One region of the Allobosea sp. NBC_00550 genome, then DNA from elsewhere that is predicted to be linked to it. Evidence: predicted binding sites of a transcription regulator. Region 1 holds the regulator's gene; each other region holds the start of a gene.
What was found. Region 1 encodes LexA, which represses DNA repair genes until DNA is damaged. Its sites were predicted from a motif close to TGTTCNNNNTGTGTTCNG; they were not measured.

Region 1 (7,552 bases):
ATGCCGGCATCGCCGTCGATATAAGTGATCTGCGACTCGCAGCTCGCCGTCGAGGTGAAGCCGGGGTCGTAGGTGAACATGCCCGTTTGGGCGTAGAGCTTGGCGATGTCGATGACGGAGGGACCGACCGATCCCGTCTTGATCGCCATGTCGACGGTCTTGTCGCCGACCTGGAGCTGGCTCGTGTTTCCGCTCATCGATACCGATCCTTTCAAGGCTCGCTGCTGTTCAGCCCCTGTTTCGCCTGGTGGCCGGAGCTTTCGCGCCGGGCTTCCCCCATCCGAAGGCCGCGATATGACGGGAACATGTCGTCGGAGGAGTTAGAAGGCGATCCATGTAGCTGATATACAAGCAATATTCGTGCCCCGCCACGGTGCTGCAGCGCAACGCACTTGCGCGTCACTAGACCATTTGCCCAGCGCATTCAACCGAGCCAAAAGGCGGTTCGAACCGCGCCTCGCTCATATCTCCGCGAGCAAGGCGCCGGTGCTCTTCCATCCCCTTGCAATCGTTGCAGCGGGAGCCGCAAGCACGGCGATCCATCGGCCCGGCTGTGCTCCTGAGCGGCTCACGCCTGGTCTGCGAGCCGCGCCAATGTCTCCTCGCGGCCGAGCACGGCCATCACGTCGAACAGCCCCGGAGACATCGCCCGTCCCGTCAGCGCGGCGCGCAGCGGCTGTGCCGCCTGGCCGAGCTTCAGGCCGTTCTCCTCGGCATAGGCCCTCACGGCAGCTTCGAGAGGCGCGGGCATCCAGTCGGCGACGGCAGCGAGTTTCTCGGCGATCTGCGAGAGACGCTGGCGCGCTGCGTCGTCGAGAAGCCCGGCGGCCTTCTCGTCGAGCTTCAGCGGGCGCGGGGCATAGAGATAGAACGCGCTGTCGAGCAGCTCCACCAGCGTCTTGGCGCGCTCCTTGAGCCCCGGCATGGCGGCAAGGAACTTCGCCTCGAGCTCGGGCGACAGCGTCGGCGCGACCCCGCGTGCCGGCCCGATCTCCGGCAGGATGACCTTGAGCGCATCGAGCAGTTCCTGGTCGCTCGACTGGCGCATGTAGAGCCCGTTGAGGTTCTCGAGCTTGGCGTAGTCGAAGCGCGCGGGCGAGCGGCCGATCGAGGAGAGATTGAAGGCGTCGATCATCTCCTGTGTCGAGAAGACCTCCTGGTCGCCATGGCTCCAGCCCAGCCGCACGAGATAGTTGCGCAGTGCTGCCGGCAGATAGCCCATCGAGCGATAGGCATCGATGCCGAGCGCACCGTGGCGCTTCGAGAGCTTGGCGCCGTCCGGCCCATGAATCAGCGGGATATGCGACATGCTCGGCACGTCCCAGCCGAGCGCATCGTAGATCTGGGTCTGGCGGGCGGCGTTGGTCAGATGGTCGTCGCCGCGGATGACGTGGGTGACGCCCATGTCATGGTCGTCGACGACGACGGCGAGCATATAGGTCGGGTTGCCGTCCGAGCGCAGCAGCACGAGATCGTCGAGATTCTCGTTCTGCCAGACGACGCGGCCCTGGACCTCGTCGTTCACCACCGTCTCGCCGGTCTGCGGCGCCTTCAGGCGGATGACCGGCTTGACGCCGGCCGGCGCAGTCGCCGGGTCGCGGTCGCGCCAGCGCCCGTCATAGCGCAGCGGCTTGCCCTCGGCGCGGGCCTTCTCGCGCATCTCGTCGAGCTCGGCCGGGGTGGCGTAGCAATGATAGGCCTTGCCGGCGGCGAGCATCTGCTCGGCGACCTCGCGATGGCGCGCCGCGCGCTGGAACTGGTAGACGGTCTGGCCGTCCCAATCGAGGCCGAGCCACTCCAGCCCGTCGAGGATCGCCGTGATGGCGGCGTCGGTCGAACGTTCCCTGTCCGTGTCCTCGATGCGCAGCAGCATCTTGCCGCCGTGCCGGCGGGCGTAGAGCCAGTTGAACAGCGCCGTCCGCCCCCCGCCGATATGCAGGAAACCGGTGGGCGAGGGCGCAAAGCGCGTGACGACGGCGTTGCTCATGGGAGGCGACTCCGGCCGGGCGGGGAAAACCGTCCGGGGTAAACGTGGGAAATGGCGCAGGTCATGACATGACAACCGGCGCGCGCCCTGTAACATGGCTTGGCCGGAAAGGTTAAGCGGTCAAATCGCAATGCCGATGGGGATGGGGCAGGCGATGCAGCCGGGGCCGTCAGGGCAGGGGGAACGGCGCGGCGCCCGCGTTGGCGCCGTGCCTCTGCGTTTGCGGCCATCCTGGCCGGCGCCGGTGTGGCTCGATGCATGGTTGCAGGGCTGGCAGGCGCGCTTGGGCCGTGCCCTCGCGCTGGAGGCCGAGCGCCGCCGCCCGTTCCTGTGGCTGCCCGTGGCGATGGGCGCCGGCATCGTGTTTTATTTCGCGGCAGATCGTGAGCCGGCTTTGTGGGCGCCGTTGCTTGGCCTCGTCCTGAGCATTGGACTTGCCTTTGCCTTGCGCTTCCATCGCCTTCCATCGATGGCTTGCCTGGCTGCGGCCGCCGCTTTTGCCGGCTTTGCGGCGGGGGTCTGGCGTACCGCCGACATATCAGCACCGATGCTGGAGCGGCCGCGGATCGGCAAGCTGACAGGCTATGTCGAAACGGTGGAGGCAAGGGACAACGGTGCCCGCATCGTCGTGCTGGTGACCGATCTCGCGGGGGTGCCGGAGGGCGAGCGCCCGAAGCGGGTGCGCGTCAACATCCGCGCCGGCTCCGTCGCGCCCGGGGACCATATCGTCGCGACCGCCCGGCTGCTGCCTCCGCCGGGGCCGGCGCGGGCGGGCGGCTATGATTTCGGCCGCGATGCCTTCTTCAAGGGAATCGGAGCTGTCGGCAGCATATCCGGCAAGCTCGCTTTGGCGCCGCCGCCCTATCCGATGCCGACGCGTCTGGCGATCGATGTGGCGATCGACAAGGCCCGCAACGCCCTGACCCGGCGCATCGCCGAGGCCGGCGGCGGGCAGGGCGGCGCGGTGGCGGCCGCGCTCGTCACGGGCAAGCGCGGGCTGATCACCGAGGCGACCAACAACGACCTGCGCGCCGCCGGTATCTACCATATCGTCTCGATCTCGGGGCTCCACATGGTGCTCGCTGCCGGCACGATCTTCTGGCTGGTGCGAGCCCTGCTGGCGATCTCGCAGACGATCGCATTGCGTTGGCCGGTCAAGAAGCTCGCCGCCGTGGCCGCCATGCTCGGTGCAACCGCCTACTGCATCTTCTCGGGCAGCGACGTCGCGACCGAGCGTTCGCTGATCATGACGCTGGTGATGCTGGGTGCCATCCTGGTCGACCGCGCGGCGTTGAGCATGCGCAACCTCGCGCTCGCTGCGATGATCGTGCAGCTGCGCGAGCCCGAGGCCCTGCTCGGGCCGAGCTTCCAGATGTCCTTCGGCGCGGTCGCGGCACTGATCGCGTTCGCCGAACGTTGGGAGCGGCGGGACCGCGCCCGGCCTCCGCCAGTTCTGCCTTGGCCTGTCGGCCCGCTCTGGACCGCAGCGCTCGGCATCGTCGTCACCACCTTGCTCGCCACGGCGGCGACCGCACCCTTCGGCGCCTATCACTTCCAGACCTTCAATCCTTTGGGGCTGCTCGGCAATGCCATGGCGCTGCCCTTCGTCTCGCTCTTCGTCATGCCGGCGGCGGTCTTCGGCGTTTTGGCCTATCCCTTCGGGCTGGATTGGCCGGCCTGGGCGCTGATGGGGCTCGCCTCGGATGTCGTGCTGAAGGTGGCGCACTGGGTCGCGGCCATCGACCATTCAACGGTGATGATCGCGGCCTTCGGTCCCGCCGTGCTCGTCTGCTTCGTGCTGACATTGCTCTGGCTGACGCTCTGGACAACGGCCTGGCGCTGGCTGGCGGCCATCCCGCTCATGTTCGGCGTCGCCGTCGCCGGCAAGCCCGAGCGGCCGGAGATCCTGATCGAACGCGACGGCTCGGGTCTAGCGCTGCGCGGAGCCGATGGCCGGCTCGCCATCGCCGGAAGGCCCAGCCGCTTTGTCCTGCAACAATGGCTCTCGTCCGATGGTGACAGCCGCTCGCCGGATGATCCGACGCTGCGGGCCGGCATCGTTTGCGACAGCCTGGGCTGCATCGGCCGCACGGCCGATCAGCGCACCGTGTCTTACACGCGCGATCGGCTCGCAATCATCGAGGACTGCCTCCGCGCCGACCTCGTCGTCACCGCGATTTCCTGGAGCGGCGCCTGCAAGGCGAGGTTGATCAGCCGTGGCGCGCTGAGCCGCGACGGGGCGACCTCGCTCTATCGAACAGCGACAGGCTGGAGCAGCCATGTCTCGGAGCAGGGCGCCGCAGACCGTCCCTGGAGCCGCCGCCGCGAGCAGCCGCAGGCGACGCCACCCGCGCCGCGGGCCAACAATCAGCCGCCCACCAACCCGGCATCGGTGTCCGTCGACAGCGACGCCGACATCGAACGGCTTCAGTAGCGCCGCATCAGATTGACGAGACGGCCCTGGATCTTGACCCGATCCGGCCCGAGCACGCGGGTCTCGTAGGCCGGGTTCGCCGCTTCGAGCGCGATCGAGGAGCCGCGCTTGCGCAGCCGCTTGAGGGTGGCCTCCTCGTCGTCGATCAGCGCCACCACGATATCGCCGGTATTGGCCGTGTCCTGCCTGCGGATGACGACCGTGTCGCCGTCGAGAATGCCGGCCTCGACCATCGAATCGCCACGCACTTCGAGCGCGTAATGCTCGCCGGAGCCGAGCATGTCGGGCGGCAGCGAGACGGTGTGGCTGCGGCTCTGGATCGCCGAGATGGGCGTGCCGGCGGCGATGCGCCCCATGACCGGAATCGCGATGGAGGAACGGCTGTCCTCATCGGCTCCGGAACCCGGGCGTGGCTTGCCGAGGCTGGGCTGCGATCCGAGACCGCCCTGGACGATGGCCGGGCTGAAGCGGGGGCGCTGCTGCGGAGCGCCGAGACCATCGGGCATCTTGATGACTTCGAGCGCGCGCGCCCGGTTGGGCAGGCGGCGGATGAAGCCGCGCTCCTCCAACGCCATGATCAACCGGTGGATGCCGGATTTCGAGCGCAAATCGAGCGCGTCCTTCATCTCGTCGAAGGAGGGCGGCACCCCGCTCTCGCGCAAGCGTTCCTGGATGAAGCGCAGGAGTTCGTGTTGCTTGCGTGTCAGCATGGTTGCCGCCAGCCCTTCAAAGCGCAGATTCGAAACAAAGCACGAACACCATACGCGTTCTGCTTGTGTTCCGCAAGCGGCCTACCGCAGCGGTAGGATCCGGCAGGGATCGCCCGTTTTGGCCGCGTCGGCGAAGGCGGGGCGGATCGTCAGCGCCTGGGCTCGCGCCAGCGTGCCGAGCATCGAGGAATCCTGCCGGCCGAAAGGCGTCGCCACCCATCCCTCCGGGGTCAACGCCAGCTCGGAACGCAGATAATCCTCGCGCTCGTCATTCCCCGGCATGTCGCGTCCCAGGACGGCCGGGATGCTCCGGTCCCGATCCGCATCGGCCATGCCGAGCAAAGCCTCGATCAGCGGCAGCACGAAAAGGTGGCCGCAGACGATCGAGGAGACCGGATTGCCGGGCAGGCCGACCACGACCATGCGGCCGAGCCGGCCGGTCATCATCGGCTTGCCGGGCCGCATCGCGATCTTCCAGAAGCCGAGCTCCATGCCCGCCCGCGTCAGAGCCTCCTGCACGAGGTCATGGGCGCCGACGGAGGCGCCGCCGAGCGTGATCAGCACATCGGCATCGGCCGCGCTCGCCTGTCCAATCTTGGCGGCGAGATCGGCATGATCGTCGCGGGCGATACCGAGATCGAGGGGAGCGCCGCCGGCCTTCTCGACCAGCGCGGCCAGTGAAAACGAGTTCGAGGCGACGATCTGGTCGCGCCCGACGGGCTCGCCGGGAGCGACCAATTCGTCGCCGGTGGCGAGGATCGCGACGCGGGGCTTGCGCCGGACCGGCAGCGCCGGATGCCCCATCGCCGCCGCGAGCCCGAGCGCGGCGCTGTCGAGCACGCGCCCGGTTGCAAGCAGGACATCGCCCTCATGGAAATCGAGCCCGGCGGCGCGCAGGAACTTGCCCTTGGTCGGCGGCACGCGCACCCGGATCGCGGGGCTGTCGACGCCGTCGGCATCTTCCTGGATCAGGATGGTGTCGGCGCCGGCCGGCATCGGTGCGCCAGTGAATATCCGCACCGCCTGGCCCGGCCCGACGCCGCCCTCGAAAGCCCGGCCGGCGGCGGATTCGCCGATCACGGCGAGGCTGACGCCTTCCGCCATGTCGTCGCCGCGTACGGCGTAGCCGTCCATCGCCGAGTTGGCGAAGGGGGGCTGGGTGCGCAGCGCCCTCACGTCGCCGCCGAGCACGCGCCAGGCGCATTGGGCGAGCGGCAGGGTCTCGGTTCCGGTCGGCCCCGGAATGCTGTCGAGCAACGCCTTGCGCGCGACGGGGACCGGGGTGAGCGCCATCAGAGCATAATGCCGAAAAGTGGGAACCGGTTTTCGGGCGACATCATGCTCACTCCTCTAACCAGCCTTCGCGTCGTAGTCGCCGGACTGGCCGCCGGATTTGTGCACGAGCCGGATATTCTCGATCCGCATCGCCCGGTCGACCGCCTTGACCATGTCGTAGACGGTGAGGCAGGCGACCGAGACGGCGGTCAGCGCCTCCATCTCGACGCCGGTCTGGCCGGTCATCTTGACCTCGGCGCGCACGCGCACACCCGGAAGCGCCTCGTCGAGATCGAGATCGACCGCGATCTTGCTCAGCAGCAGCGGATGGCAGAGCGGGATCAGATCATGCGTGCGCTTGGCCGCCATGATGCCGGCGAGCCGCGCCGTGCCGAGCACGTCGCCCTTCTTGGCGTTGCCATCGCGCACGATCGCCACCGTCTCCGGTGCCATCACGATGCTGCCCTCGGCTATTGCCGTGCGGGCCGTCTCGGCCTTGCCGCCGACATCGACCATATGCGCCTGGCCCTGGGCGTCGAGATGGCTGAGCCGGCTCACGCCGCGTTCTCTTGCGCCTGCCCGGTCAGCAGCGCCCGCGTTGCCGCCGTGACGTCGGCCTGCCGCATCAGGCTTTCGCCGACGAGGAAGCTGCTGACGCCGATCGTGTTGAGCCGGGCGACGTCGGCATGGGTGAAGATGCCACTCTCGCTGATGACGATACGGTCGGCGGGCACGCGCGGCGCCAGCCGCTCGGTCACGGCGAGATCGACGTTGAAGCTGCGCAGGTCGCGGTTGTTGATGCCGAGCAGCCGGCTTTCGAGCTTCAGTGCACGATCGAGTTCGGCGTCGTCATGGACTTCGACGAGCACGTCCATGCTCAGCTCACGCGCGGTCTCGTTCAAGGCCCTGGCGGTGGCGTCGTCGACGCCGGCCATGATGATCAGGATGCAGTCGGCACCCCAGGCCCGCGCCTCATAGACCTGATAGGTGTCGTAGAGGAAATCCTTGCGCAGTGCCGGCAGGCCAGAGGCCTCGCGCGCCTGCGTCAGGAATTCCGGCCGGCCATGGAAGGAGGGTGCGTCGGTCAGCACGGAGAGGCAGGCCGCGCCGCCGGCCGCATAAGCGCGGGCGAGCGAAGGCGGGTCG
Region 2 (7,552 bases), 530 kb from region 1:
TCGACCTCGTCGTCTCGGACGTCGTGATGCCGGAGATGGACGGCCCGACGCTGCTGGGCGAGCTGCGCCAGCGCAACCCGAACACCAAGGTCGTCTTCGTCTCCGGCTATGCCGAGGAGGCCTTCCGCAAGAACCTACCGGAGGGCGAGAGCTTCCACTTCCTGCCCAAGCCCTTCACCATGAAGCAGCTCGTCGAGACGGTGAAAGCCGCGATGGGCTGACGGGTTTCAAGCCCGGAGTTGAGTGCGGGCGTCATTCTCGGGCGAAGCGAAGCGCAGACCCGAGAATCTCATGCCGGAACAGCTGCAGGAGCCTCCTCCTGCAAGCCCGAGCATTGTCTGTTTGTGATGGGGTATTGAGGTTTTGTTCCGCGTGAGCGGGATGTCTGGTCCGGCTGGCCGGCCGGACCAGACGCGACTCGTCGACCGTCCCGAGCCAGGGCTTTCGCCCGTCGTCATCGAGGTTGCGGGTCGCTTCCTTGTCACGCTTGGTGAGTTGCCAGGGCCTCTTCGCATGAGCCGAACGCCCGCAGACAATCACAAGCCCTTCGAGGATAGCTCCCGATGCCGGTTTGCACCACGGTCCCTGAACCCTCCCGTTTCCTCGGCTGTGATGTCGGCAAGGCCGGGATCGTCGTCTTCGACAGCCGCGGCGACACCCTCGGCAGTCTCCCTAACGAGGCTTCGGCCCTGGCAGCCTTCGCAGCCGGGCTCGGCCCGGACTGCCTCGTCGTCTGCGAGGCGACGGGCGGCTATGAGGACGCCCTGCTGGCGGCGCTCGTCTCAGCCGGCTGCCCGGCCCATCGCGCCGATGCCCGCAAGGTCAAGGCCTTCATCCGCTCCTATGGGACGCTCGGGAAGAGCGATGCGCTCGATGCCAGGGCGCTTGCCCGCTACGGCGCCGAGCGCCACGCTCGGCTGATCCGCTGGCAGGCGCCCGCCCCGGCACGCGAGCGCCTCCAGGTCCTGGTGCGGACCAGAGCCGATCTCGTCGCCCAGAGAACGGCCTGCACCAACCGGCTCAACGCTCCCGGCATCGAACCGGTCAAAGCCCCGCTCCAGGCCCTGCACGACTGCCTCAAAGCCCAGATCGCCGCCCTGGCGCAAACCATCGCCGAGACCCTGCGCACCATCGCCCGCACCGACAGAAGCGAGCAGGCCTTGCGCTCCATCCGCGGCATCGGAACGACCACCGCCGCCACCCTCATCGCACTCATGCCCGAGCTCGGACGCATCAGCCGGCGCCAGGCCGCCGCACTCGCAGGCCTGGCTCCTCATCCAAACCAGAGCGGCAGTCGAGACGCCTACCGCCCAACCAGAGGCGGCAGGGCCGAAATCAAGGCCGCCCTGTTCATGCCCGCAATGGCCGCCGCAAGGCACGACCCCGCCATGCGCGACGCCTACACACGCCTCATCGCAAACGGAAAAAAGCCAATCGTCGCTCTCACCGCAATCATGCGACGCATCATCGTCATCGCAAATGCCCGCGTCAGAGACCAAAACAAACTGAGTTGATGACGGCTGACCTGGCTCAGTGCGCCGCCGGCACTGTACTGGCATCTTTGGCGTCACGCCCGGCCAGCGCCCCGACCCCGAGCAGCGCCAGGATCGTCAACGCGGCCGAGAGGCTGAGATAGTAGCCGACATAGGCGAGCCCCTTCTCCGTCGCGAGCCAGGTCGCGACATAGGGCGCGAGCGACGCCCCGACGATGCCGCCGAGATTGAAGGTCAGCGAAGCGCCGGTATAGCGCACAGCCGTCGGGAACATCTCGGCCAGCGCCGTGCCCAGCGGCCCGTAGGTAAAGCCCATCAGCGACAGGCCGACCACGAAGAAGGCGAGCACGCCGAGCGTGCTGCCCGAGCCGAAGAGCGGCGCCAGCAGGAAGCCGAAGATCGCGATGCCGAGCGTCGTCGCCAGCAAGGTCTGGCGGCGGCCGAAGCGGTCGGCCAGCACGGCCGAGACCGGGATCGTCAGGCCGAAAAACACGACGCCGATCATCTGCAGCGGCAGGAACTGATCGCGCGAGAAGCCGAGCTTGGTCGTGCCCCAGCTCAGCGAGAACACGGTCATCAGGTAGAACAGCACGAAGGTCGCCAGCGCCGCGAAGGTGCCGCAGAGCAGCGCGAGCTTGTGCTCGGCGAAGATGCTGACGAAGGGCACCTGCACGCGCTCATGCTTCTCCATCGCCTTGCGGAAGGCGGGCGTCTCGCTGATGCGCAGGCGGACATAGAGCCCCATGAAGACCAGCAGCGCGCTGGCGATGAACGGGATGCGCCAGCCGAAGCTGAAGAACTGCTCGTCGGTGAGCAACGCATCGAGCGCCAGGAAGCTGCCGGTGGCGCAGATGACGCCCACGGGCGCGCCGAGTTGCGGGACATGCCGTACCAGGCAGATTTTCCGGGAGGCGCGTTCTCGGTGGCGAGCAGCACCGCCCCGCCCCATTCGCCGCCGAGCCCGAGGCCTTGCCCGAGCCGGCACAACGCCAGCAGCAGCGGCGCCAGCACGCCGACAGCGGCATAGGTCGGCAGCAGGCCGATCGCGACGGTCGAAAGCCCCATCGTCATCAACGCGGCGACGAGCGTGGCCTTGCGGCCGATGCGATCGCCGAAATGGCCGAAGATCGCCGCGCCGATCGGCCGCGCGAAGAAGGCGATGGCGAAGGTCGCGAAGGACTGGAGCATGGCGGTGGTCGGATCGCCGCCCGGGAAGAACAGCTTCGGGAACACGATCACCGCCGCCGTCGCATAGATGTAGAAGTCGAAGAACTCGATCGTCGTGCCGATCAGGCTGGCGAGCAGGATGCGGCGCGGCGAGTTCAGGGCGGCAGGTGCAGGGGCGGGAGACACGTTGGCAACTTTCGCGAACAAATGCGGAAGCCGGGCGCAATAACAGGAAACGAAAGGCCGCGGCATGGGAAATGCCATGGCTTGATATGCATCATACGCATAATGGAACGATAATAACTATTGGCGTCAGCTCCACGAGCATGGCGCGACCATTACTCGGCTCCTCCTGACACAAACTGACAGAGGGAACAAAAAAAGAACTTGCTGCCTGGAACAAAGCGTGACCATCCTCCTGTCAAGACGCATTGAGATGTCCCCGTAGCCCTGCCATAAGGAGCCCGAACCGTGAATCAGGCAAATCTCAAGCTCGTGGAAGGCTCCTCGATGGACAAGGCCAAGGCGCTCGATGCGGCGCTCTCCCAGATCGAACGCGCCTTCGGCAAGGGCTCGATCATGCGCCTGGGCAAGAACTCGCCCTCGATCGAGATCGAGACCATCTCGACCGGCTCGCTCGGCCTCGACATCGCGCTCGGCGTCGGCGGCCTTCCCAGGGGCCGCGTGATCGAGATCTACGGGCCGGAATCCTCGGGCAAGACCACGCTCGCGCTCCACACCATCGCCGAAGCCCAGAAGAAGGGCGGCGTCTGCGCCTTCGTCGATGCCGAGCATGCGCTCGACCCGATCTATGCCCGCAAGCTCGGTGTCAATCTCGACGACCTCCTGATCTCGCAGCCCGACACCGGCGAGCAGGCGCTGGAGATCACCGACACGCTCGTCCGCTCCGGTGCGATCGACGTGCTCGTGGTCGACTCGGTCGCCGCGCTCACGCCCCGCGCCGAGATCGAGGGCGAGATGGGCGATGTCCAGCCCGGTCTGCAGGCCCGCCTGATGAGCCAGGCGCTGCGCAAGCTCACCGCCTCGATCTCGCGCTCGAACTGCATGGTCATCTTCATCAACCAGATCCGCATGAAGATCGGCGTGATGTACGGCAGCCCGGAAACCACCACCGGCGGCAACGCGCTCAAGTTCTATGCCTCCGTCCGCCTCGACATCCGCCGCGTCTCGACGCTGAAGGAGCGTGACGAGGCGACCGGCAACCAGGTTCGCGTCAAGGTCGTCAAGAACAAGGTCGCGCCGCCCTTCAAGCAGGTCGAGTTCGACATCATGTTCGGCGAGGGCATTTCCAAGGTCGGCGAGTTGATCGACCTCGGCGTCAAGGCCGGCATGGTCGAGAAGGCAGGCGCCTGGTTCTCCTTCGACAGCCAGCGCCTCGGCCAGGGACGCGAGAACGCCAAGACCTTCCTCAAGGCCAATCCCGACATGGCCGCCAAGATCGAGGCCACGATCCGCCAGAACTCCGGCCTGGTCGCCGACCGCATCCTCGACGAAGCCACCCCGGGCGCGGACGATCTCGACGAAGGCGAAGCCTGAGAAGTCCAGTTTCGTCCTGCTCGGCCTCGACCCGAGCATCTCCTGCAAGAGATTCCCGGGTCTCGGCTTTGCCTCGCCCGAGAATGACGTGCTGAGAAACGCGGGCGGCCTTCGGGTCGCCCGTTTTCGTTTGCAGATAAGGCCTTGCGGCCTGTGCGCTGCAACCAGCTTTCTGGACAGGGGCGAGCCGCCTGACTAGAACCGGTCGTTCCCGCCGGGCGCACCCGGCCCTTTGCCCGTGTTGAGAAGCGCAAGAACCGATGAGCGGCGTCAACGATATCCGGTCGACCTTCCTCGACTACTTCAAGTCCAACGGCCACGAAGTCGTGCCGTCGAGCCCGCTCGTGCCGCGCAACGACCCGACGCTGATGTTCGCCAATTCGGGCATGGTCCAGTTCAAGAACGTCTTCACGGGCCAGGAGAAGCGCCCCTATTCGCGCGCCACCACCGCCCAGAAATGCGTGCGCGCCGGCGGCAAGCACAACGACCTCGACAATGTCGGCTACACCGCGCGCCACCACACCTTCTTCGAGATGCTGGGGAACTTCTCCTTCGGCGACTATTTCAAGGACCAGGCGATCCATCACGCCTGGACGCTGGTCACCCGCGAATTCGGCCTGCCCAAGGACAAGCTCATCGTCACCGTCTATTCCGAGGACGACGAGGCGCATGCCCTCTGGAAGAAGATCGCCGGGCTGACCGACGACAAGATCATCCGCATCCCGACCTCGGCCAATTTCTGGCGCATGGGCGACACCGGCCCCTGCGGCCCCTGCTCCGAGATCTTCTTCGATCACGGCGACCATATCTGGGGCGGCCCGCCCGGCTCGCCCGAGGAAGACGGCGACCGCTTCATCGAGATCTGGAACCTCGTCTTCATGCAATACGAGGAAGCTGCGGGCGGCATTCGGACCGACCTGCCCCGCCCCTCGATCGACACCGGCATGGGGCTGGAGCGCATCGCCGCCGTGCTCCAGGGCACGCATGACAACTACAACATCGACCTGTTCCGCGCCCTGATCGGCGCCATCGCCGACCTGACCTCGGTCGATGCGGACGGACCGATGAAGGCGAGCCATCGCGTCATCGCCGACCATCTGCGCTGCTCGTCCTTCCTGATCGCCGATGGTGTGCTGCCGTCGAACGAGGGCCGCGGCTATGTGCTGCGCCGGATCATGCGCCGCGGCATGCGCCATGCGCAGCTGCTCGGCGCCAAGGAGCCGCTGCTCTACAAGCTCGTGCCGGCACTGACCCGCGAGATGGGCCGCGCCTATCCCGAATTGCTGCGCGCCGAGGCGCTGATCACCGAGACGCTGAAGCTGGAAGAGACCCGCTTCCGCACCACACTGGCACGCGGGCTCACCCTGCTCGACGACGCCTCGAAGGATCTGACCGCCGGCCAGAGCCTCAAGGGCGACGTCGCCTTCACGCTCTACGACACCTATGGCTTCCCGCTCGATCTGACGCAGGACGCGCTGCGCGCCCGCGAGATCACCGTCGATACGGAGGGCTTCGATGCAGCCATGCAGCAGCAGAAGGCCAAGGCGCGCGCCGCCTGGGCCGGCTCCGGCGAGGCCGCGACCGAGACGCTCTGGTATCCGCTGCGCGACAAGCTCGGCGCTACCGAGTTCCTCGGCTACGACACCGAGACCGCCGAGGGCGTGGTCACCGCGCTGATCCGCGACAACGCCGAGGTGCAATCGCTCAAGGCCGGCGAGAGCGGCTTCCTGCTGGTCAACCAGACGCCGTTTTACGGCGAGTCCGGCGGCCAGGTCGGCGATGCCGGCCTGATCAAGGCGCCGGGCACGTTGGTCGAGGTCGGCGATGTCCAGAAGAAGCTCGGCGATGTCTTCGCCCACAGCGTCACCGTCAAGGAAGGCGAGCTCAAGCTCGGCCAGGCCGTCGAGCTGATCGTCGACCATGACCGGCGCACCGCCATCCGCGCCAACCATTCGGCGACGCATCTGCTGCACGAGGCGCTGCGTCTCGTCCTCGGCGACCATGTCGCGCAGAAGGGCTCGCTCGTTTCGCCCGATCGCCTGCGCTTCGACTTCTCGCATCCCAAGCCGATCAGCGACGAGGAGCTGCGCGAGGTCGAAGAGATCGCCAACGCCATCGTGCTCAGGAATGAGCCGGTCACGACCCGGCTGATGAGCGTCGACGAGGCGATCGAATCGGGTGCCCGCGCCCTCTTCGGCGAGAAGTACGGCGATGAGGTCCGCGTCGTGGCGATGGGCACGAATCCGGCAGGCCGGGCCTATTCGGTCGAGCTCTGCGGCGGCACCCATGCCGCACGCACCGGCGATATCGGCCTCGTCAGCATCGTCGGCGAAGGCGCCGTCGCGGCCGGCGTGCGCCGCCTCGAAGCCATGACCGGCAACGGCGCGCGGCTCCGCCTCAACGAGGAATCGCGCCTGCTCGACGGGCTGGCAGGCCTGCTCAAGGTTCCGGCTTCCGAGGCCGGCAACCGCCTCGCCGCCCTGATCGAGGAGCGTCGCAAGCTCGACCGCGAACTGACCGAGGCTCGCAAGAAGCTCGCCATGGGCGGCGGCGGTGCGGCCGAGGATCCGGTGCGCGAGATCGCCGGGGCGAAGCTCCTGGCCCGCGCCGTCACCGGCATCGAGATGAAGGATCTTAAGAGCCTCGCGGACGAGGCCAAGGCCCGCGTCGGCTCCGGCGTCGTCGCCATCGTCGGCGTCGCCGATGACGGCAAGGCCGGCGTCGTCGTCGGCGTCACGCCCGATCTGACCGAGCGCTTCGACGCGGTCGCGCTGGTGCGCGCGGCGTCCGAGCAGCTCGGCGGCAAGGGTGGCGGCGGCCGTCGCGACATGGCCCAGGCCGGCGGGCCGGATGGCAGCAAGGCGCAGGCCGCGCTCGACGCCGTCGCGGCCGCGATGGGCTGATGACGGCCGGCGGGCAGCGCCAGACCGGCGCCCTCTCCCGCCGTGCCCTGCTGCTGGCGGCCGGCCTCTGGCCGGCGCTCGCTGCGGCACAGACCAGGCCGACACCGCGCAAGGCCGAAGGCCCCGCGCTTTCGGCGGCGCGCACCATCGTCGCGGGCGCGCCGCTCAGCGTCTTCCTGAGCCGCCCGCCGCAGGGCGCCCGCCTCGCCATCGCCCGCCCGGATGATCCGGATGCCACCGCGATCGTCGTGATCGAACCGAGGAACACGGTTCCCGTGCTGCCGACGCCCGGCTTGGCCGGAACCTACGAGCTGCGCCTTACAGTCGAGAAGGATGGCGCGCCGGCCATCCTGTTGCGCCAGCCGCTCGTCACGACCGAGCCGAGCGCTACGCTCGCGGCGCCTGCGCGCGTCAGTCGGGGCCAGGGATTGC
Region 3 (7,552 bases), 690 kb from region 1:
CGAGGGGTCCGAAGAGGCCCGGGAGTTCAGTCGTCTTACGGCGGAGATTCGCGACTGGGATGAAGCCCACAAGGGCGATAATGCTCATGGTCCAGAGGAGGACCAGAGCCTGCTGCGGCCGGACGACCTTCCATTCTCTGGACTGCCAGGCAATCTCGGAAGGCTATACAAGGACTGATTGGTGCCATTCGGAGCAGTACCCCACGTGCCATGGTCTACCGGCCGATAGGCGCTGCCGGTACATCCGCGGCTAACGCCCGATCGGCGGTAGCAGAAGGGAGTCAGCGGGGTAATGTCGGCTCCCTTCGATGGTCATCTTGGCAGATAACCATCGCTGCCGGCGCTTGGTAACAAGCAGCGGTAGCGCTGCCACAACGGGGTAAGCCACGGTCGGGTTCCGCCGCTGCAAAGACTCATGCAACGACAGAGTGTCGATATCGCTCGATCGCACGTAGCGTCAGATCGTCCTCATCCTCAGCGACCGCGACCAAGCTTGCGACGATGTAAGCCAGCTTGGTTCGCTCTTGCTCGTCAAACGCATCGGGAATGGTCGATCGAATCTCGGACCAGGCTGCATCGAGCGCTGCTTGCGCGCGGGCCAGGTCGACCGGGTCACTCAACGATGAGAATGGCATGGCTCCTTCCTCCGCCTGGGTGTGCGGCCGAAAATTTAGGCAGTCGCATCACCGGTGCAAGACTGAAGCGAGACAAAAAAAGCCCGCCGGCAGAAGCCGGCGCGGCAGTTCGTTCAAACCGAAGGAGACCATCGGTTAACAGCGGCGCGACGCTGAGGTTCCCGGCAGGAGTGATGTAAAAAGCCCGGTCCACCCAAGCGTGACCGGGTCTTGAACAACTCAACATGGGACACCTAAATCATCGTGATCCGGGCGCCAACGGCCGCGCGGACCCAAATCCATGTTGCTTCTAGGAGGATGTGGCTATGGCACTAACGCCTTCGGATGAATTTGAACGCCCCGTCGTCATTCTAACCGGTCTCGGAATTCCGACCGCCGTCTCGTCGGCGATGGAGGCCTACATGTTCCTGGCCGATTGGCCGAAAAGCCAGCGAGACCCTGGCCACGCCTTTGCGGTGAAGGCCTGCCTGGCGGCGGTCCGCGGCGAGATCGAGCCCGAGACTGCGAAAGGTCTCTTTGCCTCGTGGGCTGAGAAGCAAGACATTTTGGCTCCAGACATCGCGGCGTTTGCCAGCAGCGGACGGAAAGGTTCGCACGGCACCGCCTGAAGCGAAGAGGCCCCGCCAGCCGGAGCTGGCGGGGCCAATAAGCGCGGCTTGGGGATATCAATCAGCGATCGATGTGCTCCGGCATCTCCGTCAACTGATCCTTGGTCCAGTTCGTGACGGCATGAACATTGCCATCTTCGTCGCGCATGAACTCAAGGTCGCTGATAGCTACGCCCACAGGCTTTGCGCCGATGCCAAGGAAGCCACCCACGTCGATCACGACCTGACTTGTGGGTCCGGCGCCGTGGACATGGGAAACTGAGCCGATCTTTTCATCGCCTGGTCCGTAGATCGTCGCGCCATCGAGGATATCGCCAGTCAAGTCGGTCTCGGTAAGAGGGATATGGTGGGAGTGGTCCATCGTTAGCTCCTCATGCTCGATACCGATAAACGAGCTGAGGTCTGAGGCGTTCCAGGATCAGAACAGATCGTCCTTGAAAGGCTGTTGGCCAGCGACAAAGCCGCCGCAGACGCGGCTCAGGTGGCGTTGGCGGACATGGCTCACGATGTCTTACCTGATGGTACATCCGTCGATCTGACTGCCGCTGTAGAGAATTCGGCCGGCGAAGAAATCTATCACGCTCGCTCAAATTCCGCGGCGAAACGGCCGAACAGGCACGATCTAAGACTGCCGATTTCGAAACCGCGGCGGATGATGCGGCTGAAGCAGTGGCCAGGGCCCTTGATGCGAAGCCGGACGCGCGAAGCTGAAGGAGGATGGCGAAAAGGAGTGGGGGCGTTGGAGCGCCATTGGCAGGATGCGTGAGGTGCTCTTCCCAGATTGGATTCTGAGCGCCCGTGAGTCAGCGACTTGAGGCGTGCCGGTTTTGCTGACCATACTACCATCATGAATAGCAGTGCGAGTGCGGCTTAGCTGAAGGAGGCGGTGGGCACGACGTGGTAGGTTGGACTGAGCACGGTTCCTCCGCCTTCCGGCCAGGAGACCGACTCCTCCTAATGGAGCGCGTCACCCTTCGCCCGTTGCTGCCGCATCCGCAACTCATCGCTCCTGTCGCAGAATTCGAGCGGCCGTCTCCGGTGGCGCGGAGTCCTTCGGCGCGGCTGTTTTCGATCGTGCTATGCCGTCGGCTGCGAGCGCGCGGTAAGCTTGTTTCCGTCCGGATCGCGAAGGTAAGCGACGAAGGCTCCGTTCGGGCGCTCGCTGGGTGGGCTCTCGATCGCACTCCCACCATGCGTAGTCCCGGCCTTGTGCCACGCGAGAACGTGGTCCCGGCCGGACGCGGAGATTCCGATCGTTCCGCCGTTGGCCGAAGTAGCCGGATTGCCGTCGATGGGCTTCGTGATCATCAGCCGCCCGCCGTCGTGGGCGTAGATTAGCCTGCCTCGGGCATCTACCGCGCCAGGCTTGCCGCCTAACGCGACGAATGTGGCGTCATAGAAGTCTTTTGACCGCTCCAGATCGTTGCTGCCGATCATGACGTGGGTGAACATGCTTTGATCTCCGATAAGGCCCCGCGCCCTAGTGCGGGCGAGCGGCTGAAGGGAGGAACGCATGCGCGTGATTGAACCGCTATCTGAGCTCGAAAAATGGCGAGAGGGCGTACTGACCTCAATGCGGGTCTCAGCGGTTGTGGGATCGCATCAGCTCTGCATCTTCGAGCAGTTTTGCCAACCTGGCCTGGGCGCGCCTATGCACTCGCACACCGTCGAAGAAATCCTCGAGGTCATTGAGGGGCAGGCCGAGATACGCATCGAGGACGAGGTGATGTCCGTGCTCCGCAACCAGTCGGTCATCGTGCCCGCCGGCAGCCGTCACGGGTTCACGAATACCGGCAGCGGCATCCTGAAGGTTCGCGCCACTCTCGCCTCGCCGGTTTTCGAGGCGAGTTACGACGACAGCGGAGAGCTGAAACGGCGGTACAGCCCGTAGGAGCTTCTGGGCGCTCTCTGCCGGTCCAGCTGGGCTCATGTGTCATGCAAAGCGGGATGCCGAGCAATGCGCGCACGAGCTTGCTCGGAACATGCTCATAGCGGAACTCTGCAGAGATGAATTTCCTGTACTGAGAATTCGGCATGTCTCTGGCTAATGGCCGGCCGCTGCTCGCGATGCCCGGTCCTACAAACATTCCCGATCGCGTGCTTCCGGCGATGATGCGACCAGCGGAGGAACTAAGTTCCGACAGCATCGTGACCCTAACTGAAACGGTTCTCGTCGATCTCAAACGCGTCTTCCGGACTGACGGCGAAACCTTCGTCTACGCCGCCAACGGGCATGGCGGCTGGGAGGCAGCCTTCACCAATGTCCTTTCGCGTGGCGACAAGGTGCTGGTGCTTGAAAGTGGACGCTTCGCCATCGGCTGGGGCGAGATGGCGCGCTTCATGGGCGTTGATGTCGAGATGCTTCCTGGGAGCTGGCGTCGGGCTGTTGATCCCGTCGCAGTCGAGGCTCGGCTGCGCGCCGATACGCAGCACACGATCAAGGCTGTGATGGTCGTTCAGATCGATACCGCCGCCGGCATCGTCAATGACATCCCCGCGATCCGAAGGGCCATCGACGCCGCGGGCCATCCTGCCCTCTTCATGGTCGATGCCATCGCATCGCTGGCCTGCATGGAATTCGAGATGGATGCCTGGCGCATCGATGTCGCTGTCTCCGCCTCACAGAAGGGACTGATGTCATCGCCAGGCCTGGCTTTCGTTGCGGCCAACGACAAAGCCCTTGTCGCTCACAAGCGCGCCGACCTGCGCACCGGCTATTGGGACTGGAGCGGTCGGATGAACGTGCTCGCCTACATGAAACATTGCGGGACCGCGCCGGAGCACCTGCTCTTTGGACAGCGTGCCGCGCTCGACATGATCTTCGAGGAGGGGCTGGAGGCAATCTGGCGCCGCCACACCGCCCTTGCCAAGGCGACACATGCTGCCGTCGATCTCTGGACGAGTGGTCAGGCTCTGGCTTTCGGAGTCACGGAGGCAACCGAGCGAGCGCCGTCCGTGACGGCGGTCCTGACGCCTAGCGTAGACGTAGGGGTCATCACCGCCTTCGCACGCGATATCTGTGGCGTGACGCTTGGCCTGGGCATAGGAGACTATCACAACAAGGCCTTCCGTATCGCCCACATGGGCCATTTCAACGCTGCAGCCTTGCTGGGCGCGCTCGGAGCAGTTGAGATGGCGCTTCAGGCGAGAGAAATCCCGCACGGCTCTGGCGGTGTCGCGGCAGCAATCGCCAGCTTAGCCGCCGCAGCGTGAAAGAGGCTGCGATTCTATCGCGTGGCAGCCTTGAACAGACAGGATGTCCCTACAGGCGGCCGATTCACTGAAGCAACTCCTGTCCTCGCCGGCCCCGGCGCTGGGTCCAAACTCAGGGACGCGGCCAAGCATGGCGTCGAGGTGATCGATGAAGGCGGCTGGTTCGATCTGATAGGCGGTTGAGGCCGTAAAAGGGCTGTGCCGACAAACTATGGGCGCAAATGCCGACATACTACCCTCTCCAGCCGACAAACTTTGCGTATCGCACACAGGGACGAGTCGGAGTTCGGAAGACTCGACTCGCCTTCCGGCGCGGTGCGTTTTATAAAGAACAAAGAGAGAACAATTTTCGAGTTTCCATGCCAGCAGCGACCGCCCAGACCCTGTCCGATCTGCGCCGCAGCCTCGCGGAGGCGGCTTTGCGGGCTGGCCCTGTCGCGGGTGCGCGGATCGGCCTTGGCGTGACTTCGCTCGACGAAGCCCTGAGCGGCGGGCTCGCGCGAGCGGCGCTGCATGAGGTCTATGCCGCCGAGGTCGCCGATCTCGCGGCCGCGACGGGTTTCGCGCTCGGGATCGCCCTGCGGGCTGGGCACGGAGAGGGCGAGGTGCCAGAGCGCCCGATCCTGTGGGCGCGGCAGGATTTCGTCGATGCCGAAGCCGGCCGATTGCATGCGCCGGGGCTGAACGAGCTTGGCCTCGATCCCTCGCGCCTCCTGCTGGTGCGGGCGCGCGACGGCGAGGGCGTCTTGCGGGCGGGCGCCGAGGCGGCGCGCTGCTCTGCGCTAGGCGCCGTGCTGATCGAGCCCTGGGGTGAACCGCGCCCTTTCGACCTGACGGCGAGCCGGCGCCTCGCTTTGGCTGCCGAAGGCGCGGGCGTGCCGGTTCTGCTGCTGCGGGTGGCGGCTGCGGAGGCGCCGAGCGCGGCCCGCACGCGCTGGCAGGTGCGTGCACTGGCCTCGCGGGCGCTGGAGGCCAATGCCCCCGGCGCTCCGGCTTTCGCCGTGAGATTGCTGCGCCAGCGCGGCGGCGCGGCGGAGCGCGAGTGGCGTGTGGAGTGGGACCGTGACCGACGATCTTTCGAGGAACGCAGCGTTTTCGACCGTTCCGACAGACTGGCTCCCCGGACAGACCATGCCGCGCCGCTATCTCGCCCTCTGGTTCCCCTATCTGGCGACCGACAGGTTGCGGCGGACGGGCACGATTCCGGCCTTCGGCGCGCCGGCTGAGAAGCCCCATGTCCTGGTCGAGACGCAGAACAATGCGCTGCGCATCGTCGATTGCGACAGGCGCGCCGTCAGGCTCGGCCTGACGCGCGGGCTGACCCTGGCCGATGCCCGCGCCCGGATGCCCGATCTGGTCGCGTTGGAGGCGCAGCCGCAGGCGGATCGCCACTTTCTGGAGGAGGTCGCGAATGTCTGCGACCGCTTCACGCCGCTGGTCGCGCTCGACGCCCGCGACGGCCTCCTGCTCGACATCACCGGCTGCGCCCATCTCTTCGGCGGCGAGGAAGGGCTCGTTGCCCGTGTCGACCACGTCATGCGCCGGATCGGTCTTGGGCTGAAGACCGCCATCGCCGGCACGCCCGATGCCGCCCGCTCCTATGCCCGTTTTGGGCAGGGCGGCATCATCGCTCCGGGGCGGGAGGAAGTGACGCTGCGCCCGCTCCCGGTCAACGCGCTCGATATCGAGGTGGAGACCGTGATCGCGCTGTCGCGGGCCGGCCTCAAGACGTTGGCAGATCTCGCCGAACGCCCGTCCGAGACGCTTTCGGCCCGCTTCGGCGAGGCGCTGGCGACTAAGCTGAGGCGCACGCTCGGCCGAGAGGATCGCCGCATCACCCCCTTGCGTCCGCCGCCCGATTGCGTGGTCGAGCGCCAATTCGCCGAGCCTTTCGCCGATACCGCGAGCCTTGAGGCGGTCGTCGTCCGGCTGATCGGGGAGGCGGCGCGGGTCCTGGAGGCGCGCGGCGAAGGCGGGCGCGTCTTCGAGATCGGCTTTTTCCGCAGCGACGGGGCCGTCCGCCGCCTCGCCATCGAGACCGGCCGGCCCTCGCGCGATGCGAAGGCTTTGCTCAGGCTCTATCGCGAGCGCATCGAGGCGCTGGCCGATCCGCTCGATCCTGGCTTCGGCTTCGACGCGGTCAAGCTCGCGGTGCCGATCTGCGAGCCGCTGACGGATCAGCAGCACAGTCTCGACGGCCGCGCCGTCGAGGAGGAGGCAGTGGCCGATCTGGTCGACCGGCTCGTCACCCGCTTCGGCCGCGACCGCGTACTGCGCTTCGCGGCGCAGGATACGCATCATCCCGTCCGTGCCGCAAAGGCGCTCTCAGCCGCCGCGCCACTGCCGGAGGCGGCATGGCCCGAGCCTGAGCCGCAGGAGCCGCCGGCCCGCCCGCTCCAGCTCTTCGAGCCGCCCCAGCCGGTCGAGGCCATCGCCGAGGTGCCGGATGGCCCCCCGATCCGTTTTCGCTGGCGCCGCCTCATCCATGACGTCGCCCGCGCCGAGGGGCCGGAGCGCATCGCGCCGGAATGGTGGCGCGACGGCAGTGACGAGCCGATGCGCGACTATTATCGCGTCGAGGATGCGCAGGGGCGCCGCTTCTGGCTGTTCCGGATCGGTTTCTACGAGGCCGAAAGCGCCCCGCCGCGCTGGTTCCTCCACGGGCTCTTCGCATGAATCAGATTGCGAGCTCCTTCGCCGAACCCGTTGCCGCGACGAATTTTTCCTTCCTGCGCGGCGCAGCGCCGGGGCCGAACATGGTGCTGACGGCGCTGCTGCTGGGATATGCCGGCATCGGTATCGCCGACCGCAACACGGTCGCTGGCGTGGTGCGGGCCTGGGCCGCGCTGCGCCAGTTGCGGGAAGACGGCCTCCCAGCGCCCGAGAAGATCCGCGAGGGCGGCAGCCCCGGTGAATATGTCTGGATCGAGAACCCGGATTTCGCCGGTCTTCTCTTCAAACCCGAGCAGATGAAGGTGACGGCGGATCGCTTCAAGCTCGCGACCGGCACCCGCCTCGTCTTCGCCGACGGCACACCGGACATCATCGTCTATCCCGCCAATCGCGAGGGCTGGGGACGGCTCTGCCGGCTGCTCA
Region 4 (7,552 bases), 1.5 Mb from region 1:
CTTCGCCGTCCTCGACCAGCCAGTTCTTGCGCTGGAGGGCGAGCACCGCGCTGCGGGTCAGGTTGCCGAACTGGCCATCGGGGACGAGCAGCGGCCGCGGCTTCAGCGTGGCGTTCAGCGCTTCCTGAAGCTTCTTGACCTCAGGCCCGCGGGAACCGTTTTTCAGGATTGTGGCCATGACGTATCCGCCGGAGATGTCCTGCGCCCAGAGTGCGTGCGCCCAAGGGGCGCAGGCATCATCCGAACGAAGGACAGGCGCGTGGATACGGGGCGGCCCGCCGTTCAGGCGGCCGCCATCTGCGCCCTGATCTCGCCGCGCAGCGTGTCGAGCACGGTCAGATTGCCGCCGCGCTCGACATGCCAGAAGGTCCAGCCATTGCAGGCGGGCAGCCCCTGAGCGAGAGCGCCGACCTTGTGGATCGAGCCCACCGCGGGGCCGAGGATCAGCGTGCCGTCGGCCCGGATCACGGCCTTGTGGCGGCGCTTCTCGTCATGGACGGTCTCGCCCGCCTTCACCAACCCGGCCTCGACCAGGCTGAGGAACGGCACGCGCGGCTCGCTGCGCTTCGAAGGAGCGGTCGAGAAGGCCTCCGGCGCGAGTGGCGTCACTGCGGCGATGCGCTCGCGCGCCGCCTTGGCATAGACCGGATCGCGCTCGAGCCCGATGAAATGGCGGCCGAGCGCCTTGGCGACGGCGCCCGTCGTGCCGGTGCCGAAGAAGGGATCGAGCACGACGTCGCCGGGATTGCTGGCCGAAAGCAGTACGCGGGCTAGCAGGGCCTCCGGCTTCTGCGTCGGATGCACTTTGGCTCCGCCAGCGTCCTTCAGGCGCTCCTCGCCGGTGCAGAGCGGCAGATACCAGTCCGAGCGCATCTGCAGGTCGTCGTTGCCGCCCTTCAGCGCCTCGTAATGGAAGGTGTATTTCGAGCTTTCGCCGCGCGCCGCCCAGATCAGCGTCTCATGCGCGTTGGTGAAGCGCCGGCCGCGGAAATTCGGCATCGGATTGGCCTTGCGCCAGACGATGTCGTTCAGCATCCAGAAGCCGAGATCCTGCAGCGTCGCGCCGACACGAAAGATGTTGTGGTAGCTGCCGATCACCCACAGCGCCCCGTCCGGCTTCAGCACGCGTCGCGCCGCGGCAAGCCAGGCGCGGGTGAACGCATCATAGTCGGCGAAGGAGGCGAACTTGTCCCAGTCGTCGTCGACGGCGTCGACGAGGCTGTCGTCGGGCCGGCGCAGATCGCCGCCGAGCTGGAGGTTATAGGGTGGATCGGCGAAGACGAGATCGACGCTCGCCGGTGGCAACGCATTCATCGCCGCGACGCAATCGCCGACGAGAATCTGATCCAGCGGCAGTTCCGATGGAACGCCGATTGTTTCGGGAAGGCTCTTGGCCTTCATCCGAGCCCCCAGCGCAGGCCGTCCGGTACGCGAAACTTGAATCCGGACGGGAGCGCTGGCGGTCCCGGTACGCGAGATACCCATGACGCCAAGACCGTTACGCAACTTCAACAAGCGCGATATTGGCCGGACAGGGTAAAGGGCGGGTTTCCGCTTTGAAAAAAATGCGTCCCGTTTTGGGGCTGCAGAAATTGCCTAGCCCATTGGCATTGAAAGGAAATTTCCTAACGGGAATTAACGCTTCGCCCTGCCGTAACGGCAGTCTCTAGCGCGACCAGACGCCCTTCACCGGGGCGAAGGAGTAGCGGTGCTCGGGGCAGGGGCCGTGCTCGGCGATCGCCTTGCGGTGCTGCGGCGTCGCATAGCCGACATGGCCGGCGAAGCCATAGGCCGGATAGCGCCGCGAGAGCCGCGCCATCATCCTGTCGCGTGTCACCTTGGCGACGATCGAAGCCGCTGCGATGGAGGCCACCGCCCCATCGCCTTGAATGATGGCCTCGCAGCCGCAGCCGAATTGCGGCGGGTCGTTGCCGTCGACCAGCACATGCAGCGGCGCGAGCGGCAGCGCGGCTACGGCCCGGCGCATCGCGAGCAAGGTCGCCTGGCGGATGTTCAGCGCATCGATCTCGATCGCGGTGGCGCTGGCGACCGCGACGGCCAGCGCGCTCTCGACGATCTCGCCGAAGAGTTCCTCGCGGACCGGCGCCGACAGCTTCTTCGAATCGTCGAGCCCATGCGGCACGCGGGCAGGGTCCAGGATCACGGCGGCGGCCACAACAGGCCCGGCCAGCGGCCCGCGCCCGACCTCGTCAATGCCGGCAAGCGGCCAGCGGCCGGTCGCGATGGCGTGGGTCTCTCGGCTGAAATCGGCGGGCATGGCCGGGTTATGCAACATCCGTCCCTGGGGAGCCAGAGCGACATGAGTGCGCTCCACGGTCATCCCGGGTCTACGCTTCGGTTCGCCCGGGACGATGGCGCCTCACTCTCCAAACGCTCCCGCTCAAAACAAACTCAGCTGCGCCTTCTCCTTCTCGGGCTTGACGAACAGGTCGGTGCGCAGGCGCCGCCGCGTCGTGTTGAAGCCGCTGCGCTCAGCCGCGAGCTCGAAGCGCCGGCCGATCATCCAGGCATAGGGGCCTGAGCCGACCATGCGCTGGCCCCATTGCGAATCGTAGTCCTTGCCGCCGCGCGTCGAGCGGATCAGCGACATCACATGCCGGAGCTTGTCCGGGTGATGCGTCAGGAGCCATTCCTGCACGATGTCGCGCACCTCGAGCGGCAGCCTGAGCAGCACATAGCCGGCCTCCTGCGCGCCCGCCGCCTTGGCGGCGTCGAGGATGCGCTCGATCTCATGCTCGTTGATAGCCGGCACGACCGGCGCGACCAGCACCGTCACCGGAATGCCGGCCTCCGACAGCTTGCGGATCGTCTCCAGCCGCTTGGGCGGCGAGGCGGCGCGGGGCTCCATGCCGCGTGCGACCTTGGGGTCGAGCGTCGTCACAGAGAGCGCGACCTTGACCAGCCCCTTCTCCGCCATCGGAGCGAGGATATCGATGTCGCGCTGGACCAGCGCCGACTTCGTCACGATGCCGACCGGATGATTGAACTTCGCCAGCACCTCCAGGATCGAACGCATGATCCGCAGCTTCTTCTCGATCGGCTGATAGGCGTCGGTGTTGGTGCCGATTGCGATGGTGCGCGGCTGGTAGGAAGGGGAGGAGAGTTCCTTCTCCAGCAGCGCCGCGGCATCGGGCTTGGCGGTCAGCTTGCTCTCGAAATCGAGGCCGGGCGACAGGCCGAGATAGGCATGGGTCGGTCGCGCGAAGCAGTAGACGCAACCATGCTCGCAGCCGCGATAGGGATTGATCGAGCGGTCGAAGGAGATGTCGGGCGAGTCGTTGCGCGTGATGATGTTGCGCGCCTTCTCATAGGCGATCTCCGTCGTGAACGGCGGCAGCTCTTCCAGCGAGCCCCAGCCATCGTCCTCCGCGACGCGCTGCTCGGCCTCGTAGCGCCCGCCCGGATTGATCGTGGCGCCGCGCCCGCGCCGTCTCTCCGGATCGATGCGGTGGCCGGCATAGGCCATCGGGTCGGCCGGGGCGACGACAGGCGCGGAGACCGTCGGCTCCCGGTCGTGCCGCTTCAGCGGCTGGGCCGCCGGATAGGGCCTCTCGGTGGGTCTGGCCTGACGCATGGCAGTCGAACCTCGTCCAAAGCCGGGAATCGGCGTCGGTTCTCGCTCACCAATGTGAACATACCAAGAACAAATGGCAAGTGACAGGATTGCGACATGCTGCGCCGCATCATAAGCATTGGGCATGCTCACAGCCGTGATCCGGGCAGACGGTTCTCCACAGGCACTCGCCGCGACGCTCGCCGTGCTGATACCGGCGGTGGCCGAGGGTTTTCTCGGCCATGCGGTAATCGTCGATGCCGCGGGCTCGGCCGATATCGAGCGCATCGCCGACGGGACCGGGGCGCATTATCTGCGCGGCGGGGTCGAGGCCTGGCAGCGTGGAGCGGCCGAAGCGCGCGGAGACTGGATATTGCTGCTCGATGCCGGCGACGTCCCGCAGCCCCATTGGGTGCAAACCGTCGAGCGCCATTTACTGCTCGCCCCGAATCGGCCGGCACTGATCCCGGTGGAGGGGGCGGCAGCCTCGCTGCGTGAGCGTGCGGCAGTGGCCTTCGGTGGGCGCCGGCTGAGAGCGGGCCTCGTCGTTCCGAAAAGCGCGGCGCAGTCCGGGCACCTCGCTCGCGCACCGAAGCGGCTGGCGGTGCGGCGGGAAAGGGCCGGCTAAAGAGCCGCCCTAGGTCTTTTGCGTTCCTGGCATGCAAAGGCCCCGCCGAAGCGGGGCCTCAGGATTGGGAGCCGGTGGCTCGGCCGGAACGCGACGCCTATCCGGTCAGGCTTGCTCCAGCAGCAGGTTTTCGTCCCGATGCTCGCCGCCGAGTCCGGCAGCCCAAGCCGCCGCCGCGGCGCCGACAAGCAAGGCCGCCGCCGTCAGGAAGGCGGAGAGGACGGCGATCTTTCGGGCGCGTTCGGCTGCCTGCTTCGCGGTCTCCTTTGCCTGAGCCAAGCGGGCGTAGGCGTCATCGATGCGCTTCTGGGCATCCTGCTGGGCGATACTGGCCCGCGCCGCGAGCCGGCCGGCGAGGTAGTCCCGATCGGCAGGCTCGATCTTTCCATTGGAGAGCGCATTGACGAAGATTCGCGAGGCTTCGTTACGCTCCTCGGCCGTTACAGGCTGCTGGCCGCTGGCGCGCATGGAATTGTCGAGCGCCATGCTGAGCGGATCGACATTCTGGGAGATCAGCGATGCCGCTCCCGAGCCGGCGGAGGCGACGCCGCTGGCTGCCGTCTTCGCGGCCCCGAACAGCGACGATGTCGCGACGATGGTGATCAGCAGCGCGCCGGTGGCCCAGACGAGCAGACCATGGGTGGCGTCGCGCACTTTCCGCTCGTCCTTGGTGGAATCGAAGGTCGGCTGGCGCATGCGGCCGGCGAGATAGCCGCCTGCCATGCAGCAGGAGACGGTGACCCAGAGCGCCCAGAGAGCGCCGGCGATCGCCAGCGCCGTTGCGCTCGAACTCCTTTCGTAATCGGCGGAGACCATCGACAGGCCGATGGCCGAACCGAATACGGTCATGATCGTCGAGATGGCGGTGGCGATGACGGCGCCGCCGATGATCGGCCCCCATTGCACGTAAGAGTGCGTCTGCTTGTTGACGGTCACCGGGGCGACGACGACGTCTGTTCCTGACATGGACATGGGGATCTCCTATCGAAGCCCGAGGAACGACAGGATGGCCAAGATGACCACGACTAAGCCGACGAGATAGATGATGCTGTCCATGAGCCCCTCCTGCTGGCGAAAATCGCCATCTGCGTGAGAGGCAAACGGTTCTGAGGGCGCAGAGGTTCCTCCGCACCCGTCCAGATTGCAAAACAGCCGAAACCTGTCGTCGCGGCTGCCGGCGTGTCGATGCTCGCTCCGGCGGTGTCGGAGTTCCCCGCTACACCTGATTGCGGAACGTGTCGCAGCTCTGCATCGAGCCCGACTGGAAGCCGGTATTGAACCACTTCGTGCGCTGTGCCGAGGAGCCGTGGGTGAAGGAATCCGGCACCACCGTGCCCTGCGCCGCTTTCTGCAGTTTGTCGTCGCCGATCGCGGAAGCGGTGCGGATCGCCTCCTCGATGTCGCCCTGGTCGAGCCGGCCCATGGCCTGGACGTTGTGCGCCCAGACGCCGGCAAAGCAGTCGGCCTGCAATTCGACGCGCACCGAGATGGCGTTGGCATCGCGCTCGGACGAGCGCTCGCGCAGCTGGTTGGCCTTGGGCAGGATGCCGAGCAGGTTCTGGATGTGGTGGCCGACCTCGTGGCCGATCACATAGGCATAGGCGAAGTCGCCGCCGCCGCCGAGCTTGCGCTGCATCTCCTGGAAGAAGGAGGTGTCGAGATAGACCTTGCGGTCCTGCGGACAATAGAACGGACCCATCGCCGATTGTGCCGTGCCGCAGCCGGAGCGGTCGATACCGGAGAACAGGACGAGCCGCGGCGCCTGATAGCGGGTATTGGCCTGCTGCGGCAGGATCTTCGTCCAGACATCCTCGTTCTGCGCCAGCACGGCCGAGACGAAGCGGCCCATCTGGTCCTGCGGCGGGCCGGACGAGCGTCGGGTCTCCTGCGTCTGCTCACGCCCGCCGATGCCGCCGATCATCTCGGCGCCACCGATCAGCAGGCGCGGATCGATGCCGAGCGCCCAGCCGAGCAGGCCGAGCACCACCATCGTGCCGATGCCGATGCCGCCGCGGCCGCCGGGCATGCCGGCGAACCCGCCGCCGCCACCGCTGCCGCGCCTGTCCTCGAGATTCTCGGACTGGCGGTAATCTTCCCACTGCATGGACCGGTCCCCGAGAAAGCTCCCCGCAATCTCGCCAAGTGAGGCGGGGAACTCAAGCCGTCTTTGCAGGCGGCGGCTGAATATAGGCTGACTGCGGCCTGTCGGCTCAATGATAGCCGCTGTCGGCCCGCACCTTGCCGCGGAAGGTCCAGTACACGAAGGCCGTGTAGAACAGGATCATCGGCAGCAGGAACGCGACGCCGATCAGCACGAAGATATGGGAGGAGGGCGCTGCGGCCGCATCCCAGATCGTCACGTCCGGCGGCACCAGATAGGGGAAGTTCGAGATCGAGAGCCCGAGGAAGCAGAGCAGGAAGATCGCGATCGTCAGCGCGAAGGGCGTGAACTCGTGCGCGCCATGGAGCCGCCGCCAGGCGAGATAACCGCACAGCGCCGTCAGCACGGGGAAGGGCCACAGCCAGACGAGATTGGCTGGCGTGAACCAGCGCTCGGCGATGCGCGGATGCGCATAGGGTGTCCAGAGCGAGACCAGCACCGCGAAGGCCAGCAGCCCCAGCAGCAGGGTCTTCGCCTGACGCCGGGCCCGTTCGGCGACCGGGCCGTCCGTCTTGTAGAGCAGCCAGGTCGCGCCGAGCAGCGCATAGCCGACGACCACACCGGCCCCGCACATCACCGTGAAGGGCGTCAGCCAGTCGAGCGGTCCGCCGGCGAACTGTCCCTTCGCGACGGTGACGCCCTGGATCAGGCCGCCGAGCACAAGGCCTTGCGAGAACGCGGCCACCGTCGAGCCGAGCCAGAAGGCCAGATCCCAGCGCTGGTGATGCGGCTTGGCGACCCAGCGGAACTCGAAGGCGACGCCGCGGAAGATCAGCGCCAGCAGCATCAGCGTGATCGGGATGTAGAAGGCGGGCATGATGATGGCGTAGGCCTGCGGGAAGGCGACCCAGAGGCCGCCGCCGCCCAGCACAAGCCAGGTCTCGTTGCCGTCCCAGAACGGGGCAACAGAGTTCATCATCTGGTCGCGCTCGCCCTCGTCCTTGGTCGTCGGGAACAGGATGGCGATGCCGAGGTCGAAGCCGTCGAGCACGACATAGAGCATCACGGCGGTGCCGATCAGCACGGCCCAGATGATCGGAAGATACCATTCCATTGTCGTGCCCTCAGATCGCCGGCTGGATCTTGTCGTCGCCGGGATGGCCGTCTCCGAAGATCGTGGCGGCCTCGCCCTGCACCGCCTTGAGCGGGCGCTTCGATGGCTGCTCCGGTGGCTCTTCGCCGGTGATCT

Region 2: the regulator LexA is predicted to act here: its motif matches at 3,031-3,048, upstream of recA (recombinase RecA).
Region 3: the regulator LexA is predicted to act here: its motif matches at 4,784-4,801, upstream of NWE53_RS03360 (ImuA family protein).
Region 4: the regulator LexA is predicted to act here: its motif matches at 3,650-3,667, upstream of NWE53_RS26335 (PA0069 family radical SAM protein).

The regions. Positions count from the first base shown of each region.
Region 1 covers NZ_CP102772.1:1,382,768-1,390,319, reverse strand. Annotated here, with positions in the region: gene gltA (citrate synthase) at 1-197, opposite strand, end outside; gene gltX (glutamate--tRNA ligase) at 569-1,987, opposite strand; gene NWE53_RS06505 (ComEC/Rec2 family competence protein) at 2,271-4,421, shown strand; gene lexA (transcriptional repressor LexA) at 4,415-5,131, opposite strand; gene NWE53_RS06495 (molybdopterin molybdotransferase MoeA) at 5,213-6,424, opposite strand; gene moaC (cyclic pyranopterin monophosphate synthase MoaC) at 6,482-6,964, opposite strand; gene trpC (indole-3-glycerol phosphate synthase TrpC) at 6,961-7,552, opposite strand, start outside.
Region 2 covers NZ_CP102772.1:1,909,870-1,917,421, forward strand. Annotated here, with positions in the region: gene cckA (cell cycle histidine kinase CckA) at 1-221, shown strand, start outside; gene NWE53_RS09130 (IS110 family RNA-guided transposase) at 564-1,514, shown strand; partial or broken gene NWE53_RS09135 (MFS transporter) at 1,531-2,912, opposite strand; gene recA (recombinase RecA) at 3,132-4,217, shown strand; gene alaS (alanine--tRNA ligase) at 4,478-7,120, shown strand; gene NWE53_RS09150 (hypothetical protein) at 7,120-7,552, shown strand, end outside.
Region 3 covers NZ_CP102772.1:692,613-700,164, forward strand. Annotated here, with positions in the region: gene NWE53_RS03325 (hypothetical protein) at 1-178, shown strand, start outside; gene NWE53_RS03330 (hypothetical protein) at 414-635, opposite strand; gene NWE53_RS03335 (DUF982 domain-containing protein) at 941-1,243, shown strand; gene NWE53_RS03340 (PRC-barrel domain containing protein) at 1,305-1,604, opposite strand; gene NWE53_RS29970 (DUF6894 family protein) at 1,689-2,009, shown strand; gene NWE53_RS03345 (VOC family protein) at 2,321-2,695, opposite strand; gene NWE53_RS03350 (cupin domain-containing protein) at 2,757-3,134, shown strand; gene NWE53_RS03355 (pyridoxal-phosphate-dependent aminotransferase family protein) at 3,278-4,456, shown strand; gene NWE53_RS03360 (ImuA family protein) at 4,816-5,682, shown strand; gene NWE53_RS03365 (Y-family DNA polymerase) at 5,588-7,132, shown strand; gene NWE53_RS03370 (error-prone DNA polymerase) at 7,129-7,552, shown strand, end outside.
Region 4 covers NZ_CP102772.1:5,543,205-5,550,756, forward strand. Annotated here, with positions in the region: gene NWE53_RS26320 (peptidoglycan-binding protein) at 1-178, opposite strand, end outside; gene NWE53_RS26325 (site-specific DNA-methyltransferase) at 283-1,485, opposite strand; gene rnhB (ribonuclease HII) at 1,667-2,278, opposite strand; gene NWE53_RS26335 (PA0069 family radical SAM protein) at 2,402-3,595, opposite strand; gene NWE53_RS26340 (glycosyltransferase family A protein) at 3,720-4,202, shown strand; gene NWE53_RS26345 (hypothetical protein) at 4,308-5,174, opposite strand; gene ypfJ (KPN_02809 family neutral zinc metallopeptidase) at 5,419-6,306, opposite strand; gene cydB (cytochrome d ubiquinol oxidase subunit II) at 6,413-7,417, opposite strand; gene NWE53_RS26360 (cytochrome ubiquinol oxidase subunit I) at 7,428-7,552, opposite strand, start outside.